DNA from 2 places in the Arthrobacter caoxuetaonis genome. Region 1 is predicted to be linked to the other one. Evidence: riboswitches for the same ligand, from Rfam matches in the RefSeq annotation. Region 1 holds a riboswitch; the other holds the start of a gene.
The links. A riboswitch is a leader RNA that binds a small molecule or an ion and turns the genes downstream of it on or off. The one in region 1 is predicted to bind cyclic di-AMP.
Positions count from the first base shown of each region.

Region 2: it holds a riboswitch for cyclic di-AMP, as region 1 does, so the genes downstream of both, NF551_RS07910 (LysM peptidoglycan-binding domain-containing protein) here and NF551_RS02875 (NlpC/P60 family protein) in region 1, are expected to answer to the same signal.

Region 1 is NZ_CP099466.1:615,836-624,974, reverse strand. Features, by position in the region: gene fdhD (formate dehydrogenase accessory sulfurtransferase FdhD) at 1-38, opposite strand, end outside; gene NF551_RS02905 (FdhF/YdeP family oxidoreductase) at 114-2,465, shown strand; gene NF551_RS02900 (molybdopterin molybdotransferase MoeA) at 2,416-3,708, opposite strand; gene NF551_RS02895 (DUF6457 domain-containing protein) at 3,705-3,986, opposite strand; gene mobA (molybdenum cofactor guanylyltransferase) at 4,030-4,680, opposite strand; gene NF551_RS02885 (HNH endonuclease) at 4,680-5,177, opposite strand; gene NF551_RS02880 (NlpC/P60 family protein) at 5,454-6,236, opposite strand; gene NF551_RS02875 (NlpC/P60 family protein) at 6,273-7,067, opposite strand; cyclic di-AMP (ydaO/yuaA leader) riboswitch at 7,072-7,228, opposite strand; gene NF551_RS02870 (M23 family metallopeptidase) at 7,353-8,117, opposite strand; cyclic di-AMP (ydaO/yuaA leader) riboswitch at 8,121-8,324, opposite strand; gene NF551_RS02865 (iron-dependent transcriptional repressor DtxR) at 8,393-9,106, opposite strand.
Region 2 is NZ_CP099466.1:1,722,655-1,731,793, reverse strand. Features, by position in the region: gene NF551_RS07930 (hypothetical protein) at 1-648, shown strand, start outside; gene NF551_RS07925 (hypothetical protein) at 645-1,286, shown strand; gene NF551_RS07920 (hypothetical protein) at 1,405-1,884, shown strand; gene NF551_RS07915 (MBL fold metallo-hydrolase) at 1,881-2,552, opposite strand; cyclic di-AMP (ydaO/yuaA leader) riboswitch at 2,860-3,034, shown strand; gene NF551_RS07910 (LysM peptidoglycan-binding domain-containing protein) at 3,038-3,940, shown strand; gene NF551_RS07905 (CarD family transcriptional regulator) at 4,199-4,711, shown strand; gene hrpB (ATP-dependent helicase HrpB) at 4,727-7,366, opposite strand; gene NF551_RS07895 (methionine ABC transporter permease) at 7,442-8,101, opposite strand; gene NF551_RS07890 (methionine ABC transporter ATP-binding protein) at 8,103-9,131, opposite strand.

The sequences.
Region 1 (9,139 bases):
AACCTTGTAATTCGGGCACGCCGTGAAACCCGTCCCATCCCATCGCTCCTCAATAAGTCTTAGACTGGCCTCACTTCAGACTAGGTGAATTCTTACATGAGGACGTGGTGGCTGTGCCAAGCAAGGCTCCGAAGAACGGAATCGACGAATCCGAACTGCGGGTGGGTGAACCCAAGACCCATGCCGTCGGCCTTCCGGCCGTCATCAATTCCCTGCGTATTTCCTTCGACCAGATGGGTGCGCTCCGCAGCGCGCAGACCCTCATGAACGTCAACCAGAAGAAGGGCTTTGACTGCCCCGGCTGCGCCTGGCCTGAAGGAGACAAGCGGCATGCCGCAGAGTTCTGCGAGAACGGGGCCAAGGCCGTAGCCGAAGAAGCCACGAAGCGCCGGGTTCCGCCGGAGTTCTTCGCTGAGCACTCCGTGGCCGAGATGCTGGAGATGGACGACTACTGGCTGGGCCAGCAGGGCCGGCTCACTGACCCCATGGTGCTCGAGGCCGGTGACACCCATTACCGCCCCATCAGCTGGGACGCTGCCTATGACCTGATCGTCGAGGAACTCGGCGCCATGGATTCCCCCGACCAGGCAGTGTTCTATACCTCGGGACGGACATCCAACGAGGCCGCGTTCCTCTACCAGCTCATGGTCCGGGGCATCGGAACCAATAACCTGCCCGACTGCTCGAACATGTGCCATGAATCCTCCGGCTCGGCGCTGACCGAAACCCTGGGCGTGGGAAAGGGCACCGTCAGCCTGGACGATGTGCAGGGCTCGGACCTGATCATCGTGGCCGGCCAGAATCCCGGCACCAACCACCCCCGGATGCTGACCGCCCTGGAACGGGCCAAGAAGAACGGCGCGACCATCATCGCGGTGAATCCCCTGCCGGAAGCGGGACTGCTGCGTTTCGACAACCCGCAGACGGCGTCGGGCATCCTCGGCACCAAGTTCGGCGGCGGAACCCAGCTCGCCGACGACTTCCTCCAGATTCGTCTGGGCGGGGACCAGGCGCTCTTCCAGGGACTCGGCAAATACCTGCTCGAGCAGGAGGAAGAGCACGGGAACGTGTTCGACCATGCCTTCATCAAGTCCTACACAGACGGGCTGGACGCGTACCTTGCCGAACTCCGCCGGACCAGCTGGGATGAAATCTGCTTTGCCAGCGGCCTGACCCGCGCACAGATCGAAGCCACCGGCGCCCGCCTGACCGCATCGAAATCCACCGTGGTGTGCTGGGCCATGGGTCTGACGCAGCACAAGCATTCCGTACCGATGCTGCGCGACATCGTTAACGTCCTGCTGCTTCAGGGCAACGTCGGCCGTCCGGGAGCCGGAGTGTGCCCGGTGCGCGGACATTCCAACGTCCAGGGTGACCGAACCATGGGAATCTTCGAGCGCATGCCGGAAGTTTTCCACGACCGGCTCGACGACGAATTCGGATTCCAGTCCCCGCGCCGCCACGGCTTCGACACCGTCAACGCGATCCGTGCCATGCGGGATTCGAAGGTCCGCGTGTTCATGGCCATGGGCGGCAACTTCATCCGCGCGACCCCGGATTCCCTGGTCACGGAGGATGCCCTGCGCAACACGGCGCTGACGGTCCAGGTCTCCACCAAGCTGAACAAGTCGCACCTGGTCCATGGCACCAGGGCCCTCATCCTTCCGGCCCTGGGCCGTACCGACCGCGACACGCAGGCCGGCGGGGACCAGCGGGTCACTGTGGAAGACTCGATGAGCGCCGTCCACGCATCCCAGGGGCGGCTGGACCCGCCCGGCCCGCAGGTCCGCTCCGAGGTTGCGATCGTCAGCGAACTCGCGGAACGGCTTTTCACCGGGACCAAAGCGCCCTTCCGGAACAACGCCCCGCAGCTGGACTGGCTGGCTGCCCGTGCGGACTACTCCGTGATCCGCCGCCACATCGAGAACGTCATTCCCGGGTTCGAGGGCTTCGAGTCCAAGATCAAGCGGGGCGGCGGAGGTTTTGTGCTTCCCAACGGCCCCCGTGACGGCAGGAAGTTTGCCACTGCGACGGGCAAGGCCCGATTCACGGCGAATGAACTGCAGTACCCCAAGGTGCCCGAGGGCCGCCTCATCCTGCAGACCCTGCGTGCGCACGACCAGTACAACACCACGGTGTATGCCAAGGATGACCGTTACCGGGGCATTTACGGCGGGCGGAGGGTCGTCTTCGTCAATGCCGCCGATCTGGCGGCGGCCGGACTCAAGGACGGTGACCTGGTGGACATGGTCTCGGAGTACGAGGATGGGGTGGAGCGGCGCGCCGAGAGCTTCCGTGCGGTCGCCTACAACACCCCTGTGGGCTGTGCCGCCGCGTACTACCCGGAGGCCAATGTGCTGGTGCCGCTGGACTCGGTTGCTGACGTCAGCGGCACCCCCACATCGAAATCGGTGATTATCCGGTTGGAGCCTGCTTCACCGGCCACGGCAGCGGCAGCGCAGTAATACTCTGGTCGGGGCTGCAGCCGCCTTCGGGTACCACCATCACGGCGTCAGCGTCGGCCAGTCCCCGCAGCATGCCTGAGCGGTAGTACTGCGAGGGCATGGCACGCCCGTCCTGGATGCGGCACGGCACCAGGCGGGTCTTGCCCGGCATCGGGTCGATGCTGACCCCTGCCAGCACATGGCGCTCCGGTGCCGCCGCTGCGCCGCGAAGCCCGTCAAGCAGCGGCTCCAGGACCGTGAACACCGCCATCATCGCGGCCAGGGGGTTGCCCGGCAGGGCAACCACAAACCGGCCGTCGGGAAGGCGTGCCAGCAGGGTGGGGTGGCCCGGACGCATCGCGATGCCGTCTATCAGCAGCTCTGCGTCGACGGACTCCAGCGCGCGGCGCAAATGGTCCGCCTCTGATGTTCCCGTGCCGCCGGTGGTCACCAGCACATCGCCGGAGGACATCGCCAGGGACGCTTCGTCCACAGCATCGGTGCTCAGCGCCGCGACGACGTCCTCCAGCCGGTCCGGAAGCCGCCGCACGGCATCAATCCTGCCGCCGAGCATTTCCACCAGCTGCGGAAGCTGGGGGCCGAAGGTGTCCCGCACCTGACCGGAGTCCGGCAGGCCGAACTCGATGACTTCGTCCCCGGTGAACAGCAGCGAAACCCGTGGGGCCCGCAGCACTGGCAGCGTGTCATGGCCGCAGACCGCAGCCAGCGCGATGTGGGCCGGGTTCAGCACCGTCCCCGCGGGGATCGTGGTTTCTTCTGCTGCTGCTTCCTCCCCCGCCGGGCGGATGTGTTCACCGGGCCGCGGTTCGTCAGCCCGGGCAGAAGGCCCCGGAACGATGGTCTGGGGATCCCCGGGACGCAGCACCCCGTTTTCGGAACGCAGCACCGCTTCTCCTCCGGCCGGAATCAGTCCACCTGTCAGGATCGGCACGGCCTGTCCCCGCTGCAGCGGACGGCGGCCCGATTCGCGGTGGATCTGCCAGCGCTCATGTTCGGGCTCTTCGGCCGTCACAAGCGTCCACGGCGGTGCTCCGGCCACGGCCCAGCCATCCATGGCGGACGACGGGTAGTGCGGCACGGGCTGGAGGGCAACGGCGTCGGAGGCAAGTGTCTGGCCAAGTGCTTCAGCCAGCGGGACCGTCTCAAACGGCAGCGGCCGGGCCGCGGCGTGGGAAGCCCGCCGTGCCTGTTCCCAGGAAGTGTTCGGCTGCAGCGGCAGAATGAGGGGTGCGGCGCCGTTCACTTCTGCTCCTGCGTCCCGGCGGCGTCGCATTCACGCTGGGCTGCCCGGATAGCTGCCCGCATGGCGAGTGCCTCATCAGCCTGCCCGCTTCCCGCAGCCAGGCCGGCGGCCAGCCCGGCGACGAAGGTGGTGAGCGGTGCAGCAGGCCGCACGACGTTGTGTGCTGCTGCTGCGGCCAAGTCGAGGACCGCGTCGATGTCCACCTCTGTGCCTTCGAGCTCCAAGGACTGCAGCAGGCGCTGCGTCCAAGCTTCAAGTTGCTGCTGCTGGGTTCCCATAGTGGCTCCTTTGTCCGTCGCGTAGCACCGGAAGCAGCAGGTTTCAGGCGGTGCGGTTACCCGGGCTGATGCCCCATCTTCCGGCATCCTCCCAGGTGTCCACGTCCGCGGTACTTCCCGCTGGAACGGCGACCTCTCTCCACTGCACCCTAGCAAGCAGGCTGAACATTGACAGATTCTCCAGTCCCTCCGGACGCGCTGCCACGCAGCGCCGCAGCTCGGCGCTCCGGTACAGTGCCGCCAGCGGTTGCGCCTTGCCCCTTGCATCGACTGCCATGAGGGAGTCTCGGGGATCCCGGGCGGCTTCAGCGACCAGGGCGGGAACTGCACGGGCCACGCCGGGCATGTCGCAGGCCAGCACCAGTATCCATTCCGGCGCAGGGCGGCCGCGGGCAGCGGACCGCTGGTCAAGCACCGTGAGGGCGGCGCCGACTGCCGCGGCCGGGCCTGCGAACGGAGGATCCTCACGGACGCGAACGCAGTTATCCCCGTGCCTAAGCAGCATTGATTCCAGCCGGTCAGGTCCGGCGACGGCTATTTCGCGGGCTCCGGCAGCGGCGTCGAGGGTGATTTCAAGCAGGCTGTTTTCCCCGAGGACCAGCTCCGCCTTGGGCACACCCCCCAACCGGGAGGAGCGTCCGCCGGCCAGGACGACGGCGTCATAGGCAGGCGGGGGCGGTTCCGGCAGTGCCACTAGGCTGCCGTATCGCCGAGGAAGGGATTCCACTGGGCTGCGGGCTGCTCCAGCTCACGGATCTGCCACCGGGCACCCCTGGGTGGCCGGGGAGTAAAGCGCAGTTTCCATCCGAGCTGGTTCAACGTCTTGTCCCCTTTGTGGTTGTTGCATCTCAGGCAGCAGGCCACAAGATTCTCCCAGCTGTCTTCTCCCCCGCGGGACTTCGGCACCACGTGATCAACGGTTGAGGCCTGCTTACCGCAATACGCGCAGGAGTGCCCGTCCCTTCTCAGGACACCCCGCCGCGTGGCGACCGTTCCCTCGCGGTAGGGAATGTTCACGTAGCGGTTGAGGAGAATCACTGAGGGGCGTCCGAAGACGTCCGTGGGGCCGACCACCGGATCGCCGCTTTCTGCAAGCACGCTCGCTTTGCCGGTGAGCACCAGCACCAGCGCGCGCTTGAAAGTTACGACAGCCAGCGGTTCGTAGCCGGCATTCAGAACCAAGGTTCGCATGCACGTTCCTCTTCGCCTGCCCGCCGGTGCAGGCGGAGAAGCAGCCCCACCTTTACACCGCGGTACTTCGAATCTTGATTGCAAGAGTAAGCCGCGGGAGGCAATCGCGCCATTTAAGGGGAAGGAAAGGCAAGGAATCGGCGGAGTGCCGAGCGGCCGCGCCTATAGCCGGGCAGAACCAGCAAAGGACCTTCCCGAGGGGGAAGGTCCTTCGCCGGACTGTGTCAAAAGGTACTGCTGTGTCAAAAGGTACTGCTAGGTCAAGAAGAGGTACTGCTAGCCGCCAACGCGGATGTAGACGCCGCCCGAGCCGAGCTCTGCCGGGGCAACCACTGTCTGGTTTCCGAAGAAGCCGCCGTGGATGGCCTGGCCGTTGCCGACGTAAACAGCAATGTGGGCCAGGCCCATGCCGCCGTCGGCGTAGTAGATCAGGTCGCCCGGAAGCGCCTCAGCTGCACCCACCGTGCGGCCGAGGGAAAGGTAACCGGCCGGCCACCCGTGGTAGTTGATGCCTGCAGCTGCCAGGGCGTTCGTTGCCAGCATGGTGCAGTCCTGCATCACGCCCAGCTGTGCGTAGGCAGCGGCCGCGATGGTCGCGCCGACACCGGAGGCAACTGCGGGAGCCGCCTGGGCGGGTGCAGCAGCAGCTGTACCGGTGCCCTGGGCCTGCGCTGCGGGAGCGATGACCTCCTGCGACTGCACCGAGATGTCGGCGGTTTCGGCGGTTTCGGCGGTTTCTGCTTCCACAACAGACTGCTCGGCAGCAATAACGCCGGGTACCTGTGCGAGCTTCAGCTCCAGGCCTGCTGCATCAGCAGGGACCTGAAGAGGGATGGAGGAGAGATCCAGCTTGCTGGTCTGCACGTCACGGGAGGTCTCCGCGCCGGCAGCGTTTGCTGCGACGCCGGTGGTCAGTACCAGGCCCGAGGCTGCTGCGATGACAGCGGCCTGGCGGCCCATCGTGCCGGCGTTGGTGCTGACTGCGCCGGCCAGGGCGGTGAGGGTGCTGGTGCGCTGGACAGGAGCCCGGTGGCGCGCGCGCTCAGTTGTCGAGGTCATGGAAGGTGTTTCTCCGTAGTTTCAGGCAACCGCGCGTCAGCTGACGCGGACGAAGCTTGCGCCGGGAAGGTCGGACAGGGAGTGCAGGCCGGTGTTCATGCCGTTCAGGCCACCGGAGATGACTTGGCCGTTGCCGACGTAGATGGCTACGTGGCCGCCGGTGATTACCAGGTCGCCTGCCTGCGGAGTGCCAACCACGGCACCGAAAGCGAAGAACTGTGAGGGACCGAGGTCGCCGACGGACTTGCCGACCGAGCGCAGTGCCTTCTCGACCATGGCGGTGCAGTCCTGCGCCACGCCGATCTGCGAGTAGGCAGAAGCTACCAGTCCGGCTGCAACGCCGCTGGCGCTAACCTCGGCCACCGGAGCGGAAGACGCCGTGGTGAGGCCGGTGGAGGCCTGTGCTGCGGCTGCGGGAGCGGCTGCGGCCTGCTGGGCTGCATAGGCTTCCTGCTGGGCGGCGAGTGCCGCTGCGGCTTCTTCGGCTGCCGCGAGCTCGGCTGCCGCAATTTCGGCGCGGATCTCGGCACCGGAAAGCGAGCCGGCAAGGGGCTCAACCGGAAGTTCGAAAGGTGCCTGCTCGGAGACCGTGACGGTCCCGTTGGAGGTCACAACGTTGAGGGGGGTGGATTCCAGTGCCTGGCGGTCAGTGGAGACCGGTGCGGCCTGCGCCGGCATACCTGCGGCCAGGACGAGGCCGGAAGCTGCGACGACGACGGCGGCCTGACGGCCGACAGATCCTGCGTTGGCGGTTACGGCTTTGGAAAGCGCCGTAAGCGGGCTGGTTTGGACTGCGGGCGCACGGTGGCGTCCGGACGTGTTTGATGACACAGTGTTTGCCTCTCCCAACGCCTGCGAGGTGAGCTGTCGGATTCGGATGGGAGTCACCCGGCTGCGGACGGCTAGGTCCAGCAACTTAACCCCTAGGGCTTCTTACGAAACCCAAAATTGGTTCCCCCGCCTCTGCCATGCGATTTTTGCGAACGGATCTCAGACAGTGGCAGAGCTCGGCGAACTGTTCGAGAGTGCCCGGTCTTTGCGAACCAGGCACGGTGACGAGAATATAACAACATCAGGGAAATGTCACGCTCAGGTCACGAAAGCGTGTTGAGCGGATCACAACCACCCAAGAGGGTCGACAGCAGTGCCGTTTACCATTACTTCGAAATGCAGATGGCAGCCGGTTGATGCGCCGGTGCTGCCGCTGGCGCCCACCAAGTGGCCGCGCTGGACCTTATCCCCCACAGACACGCTGATGGCGGAAAGGTGGTTATACGTCGTCTCCACGCCATTGCCGTGATCGAGGACCACGCGGTTCCCGCCGCCGAGGGCATGCCACCCGGCAAAGGTAACGGTGCCGCTGGCTGCTGCCGTGACCTCGGTCCCGCAGGCAGCAGCAAAGTCCTGGCCGGTGTGCAGCTCTCCCGCTGCTCCCGTGATCGGACTGACCCGGTAACCGAAGGACGAGGCCTGCACCAGTTCGGATTCCAGCGGCGTGGCCAGTGTGCCCTTGGCCGCGGCCGGCGTGACGTCCATTCCGGCCACGGTGAGCCCCTGGAGCTTGGCGTCCGGATCAAACTTGCTGGTAAGCGCCGCCCGGTCGAAGCTCAGTGTGACGTTCGGATCCGCCGACACGGCAGGTGCCGCTGACGGCGTGGGCTGCTCCATCGGAATATCGGCAGCAGCGGTCGTAGGCAGGGCGACCGTCAGGACCAGGCCCGATGCCGCAGCACCAATGGCCAGCTTCTGTGCCGACGCCCCAAGGGGGCGCTGGACTGTTTCTGCGCGGCGCCGGCCTGTTGACCGGTCGGTGGAGCGTGGGCGCAGCGGTGCAGCCGGTGTTTCGGCTCTGCGCCTGCCCGAAGCTGCATGCTTCGACAAGTTTTTCCCTCTCTGCAAAGCCTGCGAAGTTAGCTGTCGGATTCGAGTAGAGAAAACTCGGCCTCTGACGCACGGGATCCGCAAGGATTCCATGCTGCTCGGAGGCTTCACCCCAAGGCAGCCCTGCTGCCGGTGATTGGGTCCTCCGCCCCTGCCTTCGAACGGTTGCACCTGCGGTCCAGTGGCAGGGTTCGGCTGTCGGACCGGTAAGCGGTGGGGTTGCTGTAGTCAGATGCAACTATAGGGTAAAAAGTCGAAAAGATACCATTCCGTTATCAGGACACCGGAATGTCGCGGGCGGGCTGCGCGACAAAGACGTGGGATGCCACTTCCGCGGGCAGTTCCAGTGCGCCTTCAATCCCGGGAACCCGCACGGAGATATAGCCGCCTACCACCTCCGCCGTAATGGTGGCGCCGGGCCGCAGGCCGGCTTCATCGAGCTGGGTCAGCAGTTCGGGATCCACCTGGATCGGTTCGGCCAGCCGTTCCAGCAGCATCTCTTCTCCCGGCTGGGCAGAACCCACCGCCGAGACCAAATTCAGGCAGCTGGTTGTCTGCGCCGAGGGCAGCCCGCCAATCGCCTCCAGGCCTGGAATGGGGTTCCCGTAGGGCGACTCTGTGGGGTGTCCCAGCAAGTCGTAGAGCCGCCGTTCCACCCGTTCGCTCATCACGTGTTCCCAGCGGCAGGCCTCGTCATGGACGTAGGCCCAGTCCAGTCCGATCACGTCGGCCAGCAGGCGCTCGGCCAGGCGGTGCTTGCGCATGACCTCCGTTGCCCGCCGGCGTCCGAATTCGGTCAGCTCCAGCTGACGGGTTCCCGAAACCACAACCAGGCCATCGCGTTCCATCCGGCCGATGGTCTGGGAGACCGTAGGACCGGAATGGCGCAGACGCTCGGCAATCCGCGCCCGGAGAGCCACGATGTTCTCCTCTTCGAGTTCCAGAATGGTTCGAAGATACATCTCAGTTGTGTCTATGAGGTCCGTCATGACCAGCCGCTCCTAGCATTCGTGCGGAAGAGA
Region 2 (9,139 bases), 1.1 Mb from region 1:
GGGCTCGCTGAACCCGGATGGCGCGGCGCCATTGAGGACACCGACGCCTACGACCTCGCCGATCCGGCCAGGCGCATCAAAATCCTCTCCGCCGGCGCACTGATCATCAGCGGCGCTGCCGACCACGTCATGCTGCACCGGCACCGCGAACACCTGACCGGGTTTGTCCGTGACGGCGGACGCGTGCTGGTCAACGGCCAAGTGGTCCTGCCTTTCATCGACGGCCTGTGCCGGTGGCTGAAGCTGGACTACCGCAGCCCCTGGGACCTGCGCCCGCATGCCCTTTCCGATCACCCCGTCTGGAACGGCGTGGACTACCGGGACCTGCATTTCCGCACGGGTGTCCCCGGGGTCCACACGTATGAACAGCTCCAGGAAATCGGGGTGGCCGGCTTTTACGGCCGCGGCTACCATTCCCCGCTGCCCGAAGGCGCAGCCGCCGTCACGGGCATCGGCCCGAACTCCCTTCCCCTGGATTACACCTATCCGCTGGCCAAGGGCGAGGTGCTGGTCCATGGCGGCCTTGATCTCGAGGGCTTTGCGGACGAGCGCTACAGCTCCAGCAGGCTCGGCCCGAACCTGGTCACATGGCTGAGTGCCGGGACCGGCACCATCGGCTCCCGCACTCCCGAGGAAGTATCAGCATGAACACTCCACGCATCGGCCTGCTGCACTGCGGAACCTTCCCGGCGCTGCGCACGCTTGAAGACCCGGCGCTGCAGCCGTACCGGATCGAATCGGTCTATCTGCCCGGTTCCGCCCCCGAGGATCTGGCGGAACTGGACGTTGTACTGGTTGCCGACCGGCTGCACCCCGGGCAGCGGGCACGCTTTGAACCCGCTGTCCGCGCAGCGCTCCAGGACGCGGGCAAAACCGTGATCATACTTGGCGAAAACAACGTCGAGGACTGGCTTCCCGGCGTCGGTTATACCTTCCGCCCCACCGTCTTCTGGGCCTGGCGGACCGGTACGGATACCGGCACCAGGATGCGCCTGCCCGAGGACCCCCTATGGGAGTTCTTCACCCGGCGCGCAGTGGACTGGCACCACCACGGGCTGCTGCACCCCCCGGAGGGTGCCCGCTCGCTGGTCACCATGGAAGAGGACGGCACGGATAGCGGAGCCCTCCTGTACCTGGATGAGGTGAACCAGCCCGCCCGCCTGCTGGTTACCACCATGGACCCGGTTTACCACCACGGTTCGGGCTTTATGCCCGGTGCCACCCAGCTGCTTTACTCGCTGCTGCGCTGGGTTTCCGCCACCCACCGGCCGTCTGCCGCTGCCTAGGTCCGCTGTCTGGATCCGCTTCCGGTGCCGGGAGCTTTGGACGCCCCGGCACCGGAAGGGAAACCTTGGGAAGCGTTGCTGCCCGGGCGGGAGTGGTTGACCCGGCTAGAGTTGACACATGAGCAACACGCCCGCCCGGGCCCGCAAGTCTGTCTTTTTCCTGATCCCGCTTGGCGCCCTCGCAGGCATGGCATTGGCCCTGCTGAACTACCAGCAGCGCTTCGCCTCCGCGGTTGAGCCGGGCGAGGAGGCCCGCTTTATCCTCTGGACCCTGATTGGCGGTGCAGTGCTGGGCGGTTCTTTCGCATGCCCGGCCAGTGTGGCCGCCTTCCTCAGCGCGGGCGCGGGAAAATCCGCACGATTCTGCGCAATCGCTGCCGGTCTCGCACTGGCCGTGTGCTGGTTGCTGTATGCCGGAGTATCGTCCGGCACTGCACCCACGGCCCTGCTGTTGGCTGCAGCTGTGCTAACCACCGCCGCCGGCGCAGTCTTCGTCTGGCTCACTGCGCGGTCTGGCTCACTGCACGCCGAAACCGGGCCTGAACCCGGGGGTCTTTCCGCTCAGGTGAGTCTCGCCAGGCAGTTCCCGGAAGTCTAGCCCTGGCGGTACGGTCCGCCGACCATCCGGGCCAGGGCATCAGCCGGGGAAGCCACCTCGGCGCCGTGCGCGAAGAGAATCCGATCCGGCCCCAGGTCCGCAATCCGCTCCAGCGACTCTTCAGCCAGTGCGGCATCCGCCGTAAAGGCCTCCGGCCCCCGGATCACTTCGCCACTCTCCGTACCCGCGGCATCACCCATGAACAGGGTTCCGGTTGGCTCGTGGAAGAGACTCACGTGGCCCTTCGTGTGGCCCGGAGTGGCGAGCACCCCAAAGTCCTGGATGACAGCCCCCTCGCTTATCGGCGTCACCCGTCTCGGGGCACGTATATCCATGGAGTCCGGACCGCCGGCGTAGATCGCAGCGTGCGGCGCCCGCTCAGCAACCGCAAAGAGTGATCCCACGTGATCCATATGGAGGTGGGTCAGCACGATATCCCTTACGTCCGCGAACGTTCCCCCCAACGCCTCGACGGCAGCCGCGATGCCGTCCTCCGTTCCGGGCAATCCTGTGTCAATGATCACGATGCCGGCTGGTTGTGCCACGGCATAGCACCGCACGTCCATAACCAGTTCGGCAGCACCGGCAACCCCGGCGGGGATGACCACTTCCCGCACCACCTCTTCAACGGGCAGGTGCGTCCCGCCCTCACCGGATTGTTCGCTCATCGCGCGCCTCCTTCGTTGCAGTTCCGGGCCTTCAAGCGTATTCCCGCCAGCCCGGCGCGGACCCCCTAAACCCAAAATGACCCATGGAAAGCGCACATTCTCCGGGGCTGTTTGGAGTTCGCACCTGGGTTGGGAGCCCAGTGCCCAAGTGGCTGCAGTGACAGGAAAGATAAGCTCGCTGCTCTAATACCTGCGTGACCTACAGAACACAATGGCAACACGCCGTCGTTACCGAATTGCAATACAAATGGAATGCCTGTTAGTGTCCTTGGCATGCCGCAGAACCTGATGCGGCGCCTTGGCTTGTTACCTAACTCTGCCGCTAGCCAAGGACCCTTTTGCACCACGACGGCAGGGGCGGGGGAACCAATTTTTTGGGTCCTTTCGAATCCTTGGGGTTAAGCCGGACGGTTGAGAACCGTTCGCCGGGTGACTCCCATCCGAACCCGACAGCTCACCTCGCAGGTATAGGGAGAGGTAATTCCTTGTTCATCAAAACCAATCGCGGACGCCACTGTGCCCAGACCAGCGTCTGGACCACCATCGCAAAGGTCGCTCCGGGCAAAGCCCGGACTATCGGCGGAACCGCCGCAGCCGTCGTAGCAGGCTCCGGCCTCATGTTCGGCATGGCAGCCCCTGCCCAGGCCGGCGTCGTCGTGAACGACTCCGCCCCTGCAGCACCCGTAGCCGCACCGGTCCAGGCCGCACCCGTGGCAGAGCCCGTTGCAGCGCCGGTAACCGAAGCTCCCGCAGCTGTGGCAGCCACCACGCACACCGTTGTCGCCGGGGACACACTGAGCCAGATCGCCGCCAACTACGGCGTTTCCCTCGACAGCGTGTTCGCCCTGAACGGCCTGTCCATGGCGTCCATCATCTACCCGGGCGACGTCATCACCGTCGCCGGTGAAGCCGCAGCCCCTGCTGTTGCTGTTGAACCAGCCGCGGCCTACGCTCCGATCCAGACTTACACCGCACCGGTGGAAACCTTCGCTGCACCGGCGCCGGCAACCTACACGGACTACGCGGTCAGCACGCAGGCCACCTCCGTAGCGCCCGCTGCATCCATCGGCGGCAACGCCAGCATGCTGAGCTCCGCCTACGCCCAGCTCGGCGCCGCACAGGACTGCACCGTCCTGGTGGAGCAGGCACTCCGCTCCATTGGCCACACTGTCGGCGATCTGGCACCCGCCCAGCTGGCTGCCTACGGCACCCCGGTTTCGACCCCCGAGCCCGGTGACATGATCTACTACGCCGACGGCGGCATGGGCCTGGCCCACATCGCCATCTACATCGGCAACGGCCAGGCCATCCACAGCGGCTGGAACGGCAGCCAGACGGTTGTCCAGTCCGCCAACGTTGGCTCCGGCCCGGTGTACTACCGCGCCTAAGGAGGCGTGCAGCGCCTTCGCTGCCGCCCCGCGGAACGCCCCGACCCTGCCAAGGGAAGGGGCGTTCCGCGTTTGCTGAGCAGCCCGCGGCGAAAAGCCGGAAAGCGCACCCCGCCTCCCGTCCTACCCGCGACCACTCGGCCGAAGCATGAAATAATAAAGCGGTGAGACTCGCGTTGCAGGCGTCCCCTGAACGCTCCTGCCTGACAGGCAGCCGCCCCCACAAGACCGGCTTCGATGCAGCCAAAGGGAAACACATTGACGTTTAACGAAGGACAGACAGTAGTCCATCCCCATCACGGCCCCGCAACGATCCTCAGGGTCGCCACGCGCAAGGTGCGCGGAGTCGAGACTGAGTACCTTGTCCTGGAAATCCACGCCAACAAGCTTCAGGTATGGGTGCCCAAGGACAAGGCGGGCGACGTCGGCCTGCGCCGTGTCCTGAACGGAACCCAACTGCAGCAGTTGATGGAAATCCTCAAAGGTGCAGCCGATGCAGAAGAAGCACAGTGGTCCCGGCGGTTCAAGGAAAACACTGAACTGCTGGCCAGCGGCAGCATCAATGACGTGGCGCGGGTGGTCCGCAACCTCACGCTCCGGTCGCTCGACAAAGGGCTTTCCCACGCAGAGCGGGACATGCTCCGCCATGCCCGGCGGCCGCTGCTGACCGAGATTTCGCTCTCCCTGGCCGTATCCGAAGAGGAAGCCTCCGCGGTGCTTGACGGCGTATGGGCCCCGGCCGGCAGCTCCCTGGCGGAGCCTGTCACGTAGGCCGTCCGTCCTTTTCTACATCCGGGCCTTCGTCCGGGCCGTCGCCACGGCGGACCAGGGGTCCTCAGGCCACGGATGCCGGGGGTAGCGTCCGCGCATTTCGGCACGCACCTGGCTGTACGGCCCGGCCCAGAAGGACGCCAGGTCATCGGTGACGGCCAGCGGCCGGCCTGCCGGGGACAGCAGGTGAAAGAGGATCCTCGCCCTGCCGCCGGCCAAGCGCGGAGACTCTGCCCAGCCGAAGCATTCCTGAAGCTTCACCGCCACCACCGGCCTGCCGCCGTCGTCGTCCACTTCCGGATAGGTGATCTGCACTTTGGAGCCGCTGGGAACCAGGAGGCGCTCCGGGGCGAGTTCCTCCAGCCGTGCGGCCTCGGGCCACGGCAGCAGGCGCCGGAGCGGATCCAGCAGGTCCACCCCGGAGGCGCGTGCCCCCTGGGACAGATCCTCCAGTTCCGGGCCCAGCCATTCCTGGACGCGCTCGAGCAGGGCAGGTTCGGAAACATCGGGCCAGGGCGCACCCACCAGCCGGTGCAGCAGCCCCAGCCGGCGCCGCAGGGCATCAGCTGAAGGCGAGAATCCCAGGATCCCCAGCCCTTCGCGCTGCAGTGCCTGGGCGACGGCGGTGCGGCCCTCCGCGGGTGTCGGCCGGACCGGCGTGGACTCCAGCTCGATGCTGCCCAGCCGCCGCTGCCGTCGTGCGGCAACCTTCCCGTTCGTAAAGACAGCGGTCACGGATTCGCTGAGCAAATGCGACGCCGCGGCCTCCGCCGTGCCCGCCTCCAGCGGAGCAGCGGCCCGGATGACGGCGCCGGTGCCGGCAGCGGCCCTCCCCTGGGCACGCGTGACGTCGGCGATCGCCAGCCATTCACGGCCAGCCAGCGAACTCTGCGGAGGCAGGCCCGCACGCGTTCCTGACGCCAGCAGGTACTGGTCCCCCGCGCTCCCCGCCACCCGGCGGGCCACCCGCGCCGGGAACGCCAGCGCCACCATGTAGCCCACGGATTCCCAAGGTTCAGGCTGATGCCCGGTCCGGCTGTCGCTGCCGGTCCCTGAATCCAGGGCGTGTGTCCGCGCCAGGCGTTCCATGCGCCGCACTTCAATGGACCAGGCACTGGCTCCGGGTTCGGTTCCTGCCCGCAGGCCGGAGAGGAGCCGCCCAAGGTCAGAGCCCGCCGGCCGGTAGTCGCCGGCAACCATGGCGGTGATTTCCGCCGCGGCCCGGTCACCAATCACGCGCGTTCCGTCCAGCAGGGCGCGGGCAAGCTGCGGGTCTGCAGGAATGCGCGCCAGCTTCCGGCCGGCGGGCGTCGCCAGTCCTTGACTGTCGATTGCTCCGATGCCGCGCAGCACCTTCTCCGCGTCTGCGACGGCAGCCGGCGGCAGCGGGTCGGGAAGCCTCAATCCGCGCCCGCCGGGAGTTCCCCAGCAGGCCAGGAGAAGGGCAGCCGTCGTAAGGTCCGCGGCGGCGGCTTCCGGCGTGGCCTGCGCCGGAGCGGCGGCGTACGCGGCCTCCGGATAGGCGCGGACCACTGTTCCGGGGCCCTGGCGCGCTGCACGGCCGGCACGCTGCTGCGCCGAGGCCCGGGAACAGCTGACGGTGACCAGGCCGGACATTCCCCGGACTGCATCGCGCCGCGGCTCACGGGCCAGCCCGGAGTCCACCACCAGCCGTACTCCCGGCACAGTCAGGGAGGACTCGGCCAGTGAGGTTGCCACGATAATCCGCGGCCGCCCGTGCGGCAGGCGTCCGGAAACTGCGCGGTCCTGCTCTGCCGGGCGTACCTGTCCATGCAGTTCCACCACATCGGCAGCGTTTCCGGCCAGGTGCATCAGCCGGGAGGCCACGTGCGAGACTTCGCGGGCACCGGGAACAAAGACCAGTGCGTCAGTTTCCGGGTCCGCTGCCAGCGCACGGGCATGGGCGTCTGCCGCTATTCCGGCAAGTTCGTCCAGGAATCCGCGCGTCACTCCGCGCTCGTCCAGGCGGGCGGCCCTGGTGGGCTGCCAGCGGACGTCCAGGGGATGAAGGACCGAGGGACAGTCGATCACCGGCGCCGGGGAAACTGAGCTTTCAGCGGCTATGAGCTCGGCGAAGCGAGAGGTTTCCAGCGTCGCTGACATGGCGATGAGCATCAGGCCTTCACGGAGTTCCCGTACTTCGGCCAGCATGCCCACCAGCAGATCGGACTCCAGGCCGCGCTCATGGACCTCATCCAGGACGACGGCAGCGGTGTCTTGGAGCGAAGGATCAGCCAGGAGCCGGCGAAGCAGGATGCCCGGGGTCACGAATTCCACCACGGTGTCCGGGCCGGCGAGGCTTTCGCCCCTGACGGTGTAGCCGACGGCACCGCCTGCGGCCCCGCCGTCGAGCGCCGCCAGCCGCCGGGCTGCCGTCCTGGCCGCAACCCGCCGCGGCTGGGTCACCACTACCCGGCGGGGGCCCTCAGTCCGTGCCGCCAGGTTGGCAGCCAGCGGAGGCACCAGGGTGGTTTTACCGGTACCCGGGGGCGCCTGGACGACGGCGTTCCCGGTCTCCCGCAGCGCAGCGGCCAGCTCGGAAAGCGAACGCGCGAAGACCAGCCCGGCACCGATGCGGTCCAGGTCAAAAGGCCCGCTCTGATAGCCGGCGGCAGACGGTCCAGGAACACTCACCCCACCATTCTCCCCTCCCGTGCGTACCGTCCCGTGCACCTCCGGCACGGCGGGACGGTGATCTGAGGTGAGCTGCTACCTGCGGAGCGCCTTGCGGGCCGCCTGATTGCCCAGGAACTGCACGAGCTGCACCAGGACGATGATGACTGCGACGGCGGCCCAGGTGACCACCGGATTGAACTGCCGGTAGCCGTACTGGATGGCGAAGTTGCCCAGTCCCCCGCCGCCGACGTAGCCGGCCACTGCGGACATGTCCACGAGGGCCACGAAGATGTAGGTGTAGCCCAGGATCAGCGGACCAAGTGCCTCCGGAATGAGGATCGTGAAGATGATCCGCCGCCGCCCGGCACCGATGGACCGCGCTGCCTCGATGACTCCGGGCTGCACGGTGAGCAGGTTCTGCTCCACGATGCGGCTGATGCCGAATGCTGCGGCCAGCGACAGCGTGAAGATGATCGCGTTGTTGCCGATCCCGCTGCCGGTGACGGAGCGGGCCAGTGGCTGGGCCGCGGCCAGGAAAATGATGAAGGGGATGGGCCGGAAGATGTTCACGAGGACGTTCAGCGTGCCGAACACCGCACGGTTCGCCAGCAGCGCCCCCTGGCGCGTCGTGTAGAGGCCCATGCCGATCAGCAGTCCGCCGATTCCGCCGAACAGGAGGCTCAGGCCCACGATGTAGAGGGTCTCTCCGATAGCAGTCCACAGCTGCGGGGTCAGGGGTATGAGGTCTTCCATGTCAGTTCAGCTCCGTCACTTTGATGCCGTGCCCGACGGCGGCAAGGGCGCCGTCGATCGCCTGGTCGGCGCCCTTGAGCGCCAGCGTCAGGTGGCCGAACGCGCGGCCGGAAATGTCATTGATGCCGCCGTAGACCAGTTCGAACTCCACTCCGGCGGCTGCCAGTTCAACGAACACGTCCGACTGGGACGCGCCGCCGTCCCGGAAGGACAGAGTGACCATTCTTCCCTCGTGCCTGTTTCGCAGCGTCGCCAGGTCGGCCGCTGAAGGAACGCCCCGGACCACAGTGGAAACGAACTTCCGTGAGGATTCCTCGCGGGGGTTGGAAAACACCTCGAACACTTCACCCTGTTCCACGATCCGTCCTCCGTCCATGACGGCGACCTTGGTGGCCAGGTTCTTGATGACGTCCATTTCGTGGGTAATCACCACAATCGTGATGCCCAGCTCGCGATTCACCCGGCGCAGCAGTTCCAAGACCTCATGCGTGGTCTCCGGGTCAAGGGCCGACGTGGCTTCGTCTGCGAGGAGGATCTTGGGCGACGCTGCCAGGGCGCGGGCAATGCCCACGCGCTGCTTTTGCCCGCCGGAGAGCTGCTCCGGGAAGTTGTCCGCCTTGTCCGTGAGTCCCACGAAGTCCAGGAGCTCGGCGGTCCGTGCGGCAATTTCAGCCCTGCTCCGGCCCGCTACCCGCAGCGGATAGGCCACGTTGTTGCGGACGGTTTTGGAGTTAAAGAGGTTGAACTGCTGGAAGATCATCCCGATGTCCAGGCGCAGCTGCCGCAGCTGCCGCTCCGGGACGCCCGTGACCTGCCGGCCGTCGACCGTGATGTCGCCGGAGGTTGCAGTCTCCAGCGCGTTGATCAACCGGACCAGGGTGCTTTTTCCCGCTCCGGAGTAGCCGATGATTCCGTAGATTTCGCCGGCTTCGATCTCCAGGTTGATGTCCCGCAGCGCCGTGACCGGCTCTTCGCCCCGGCGGGCGGGCGGGTAGGTCTTGGAGACATTCCGCAGTGTGATGAGTGGCATGGTTTCCC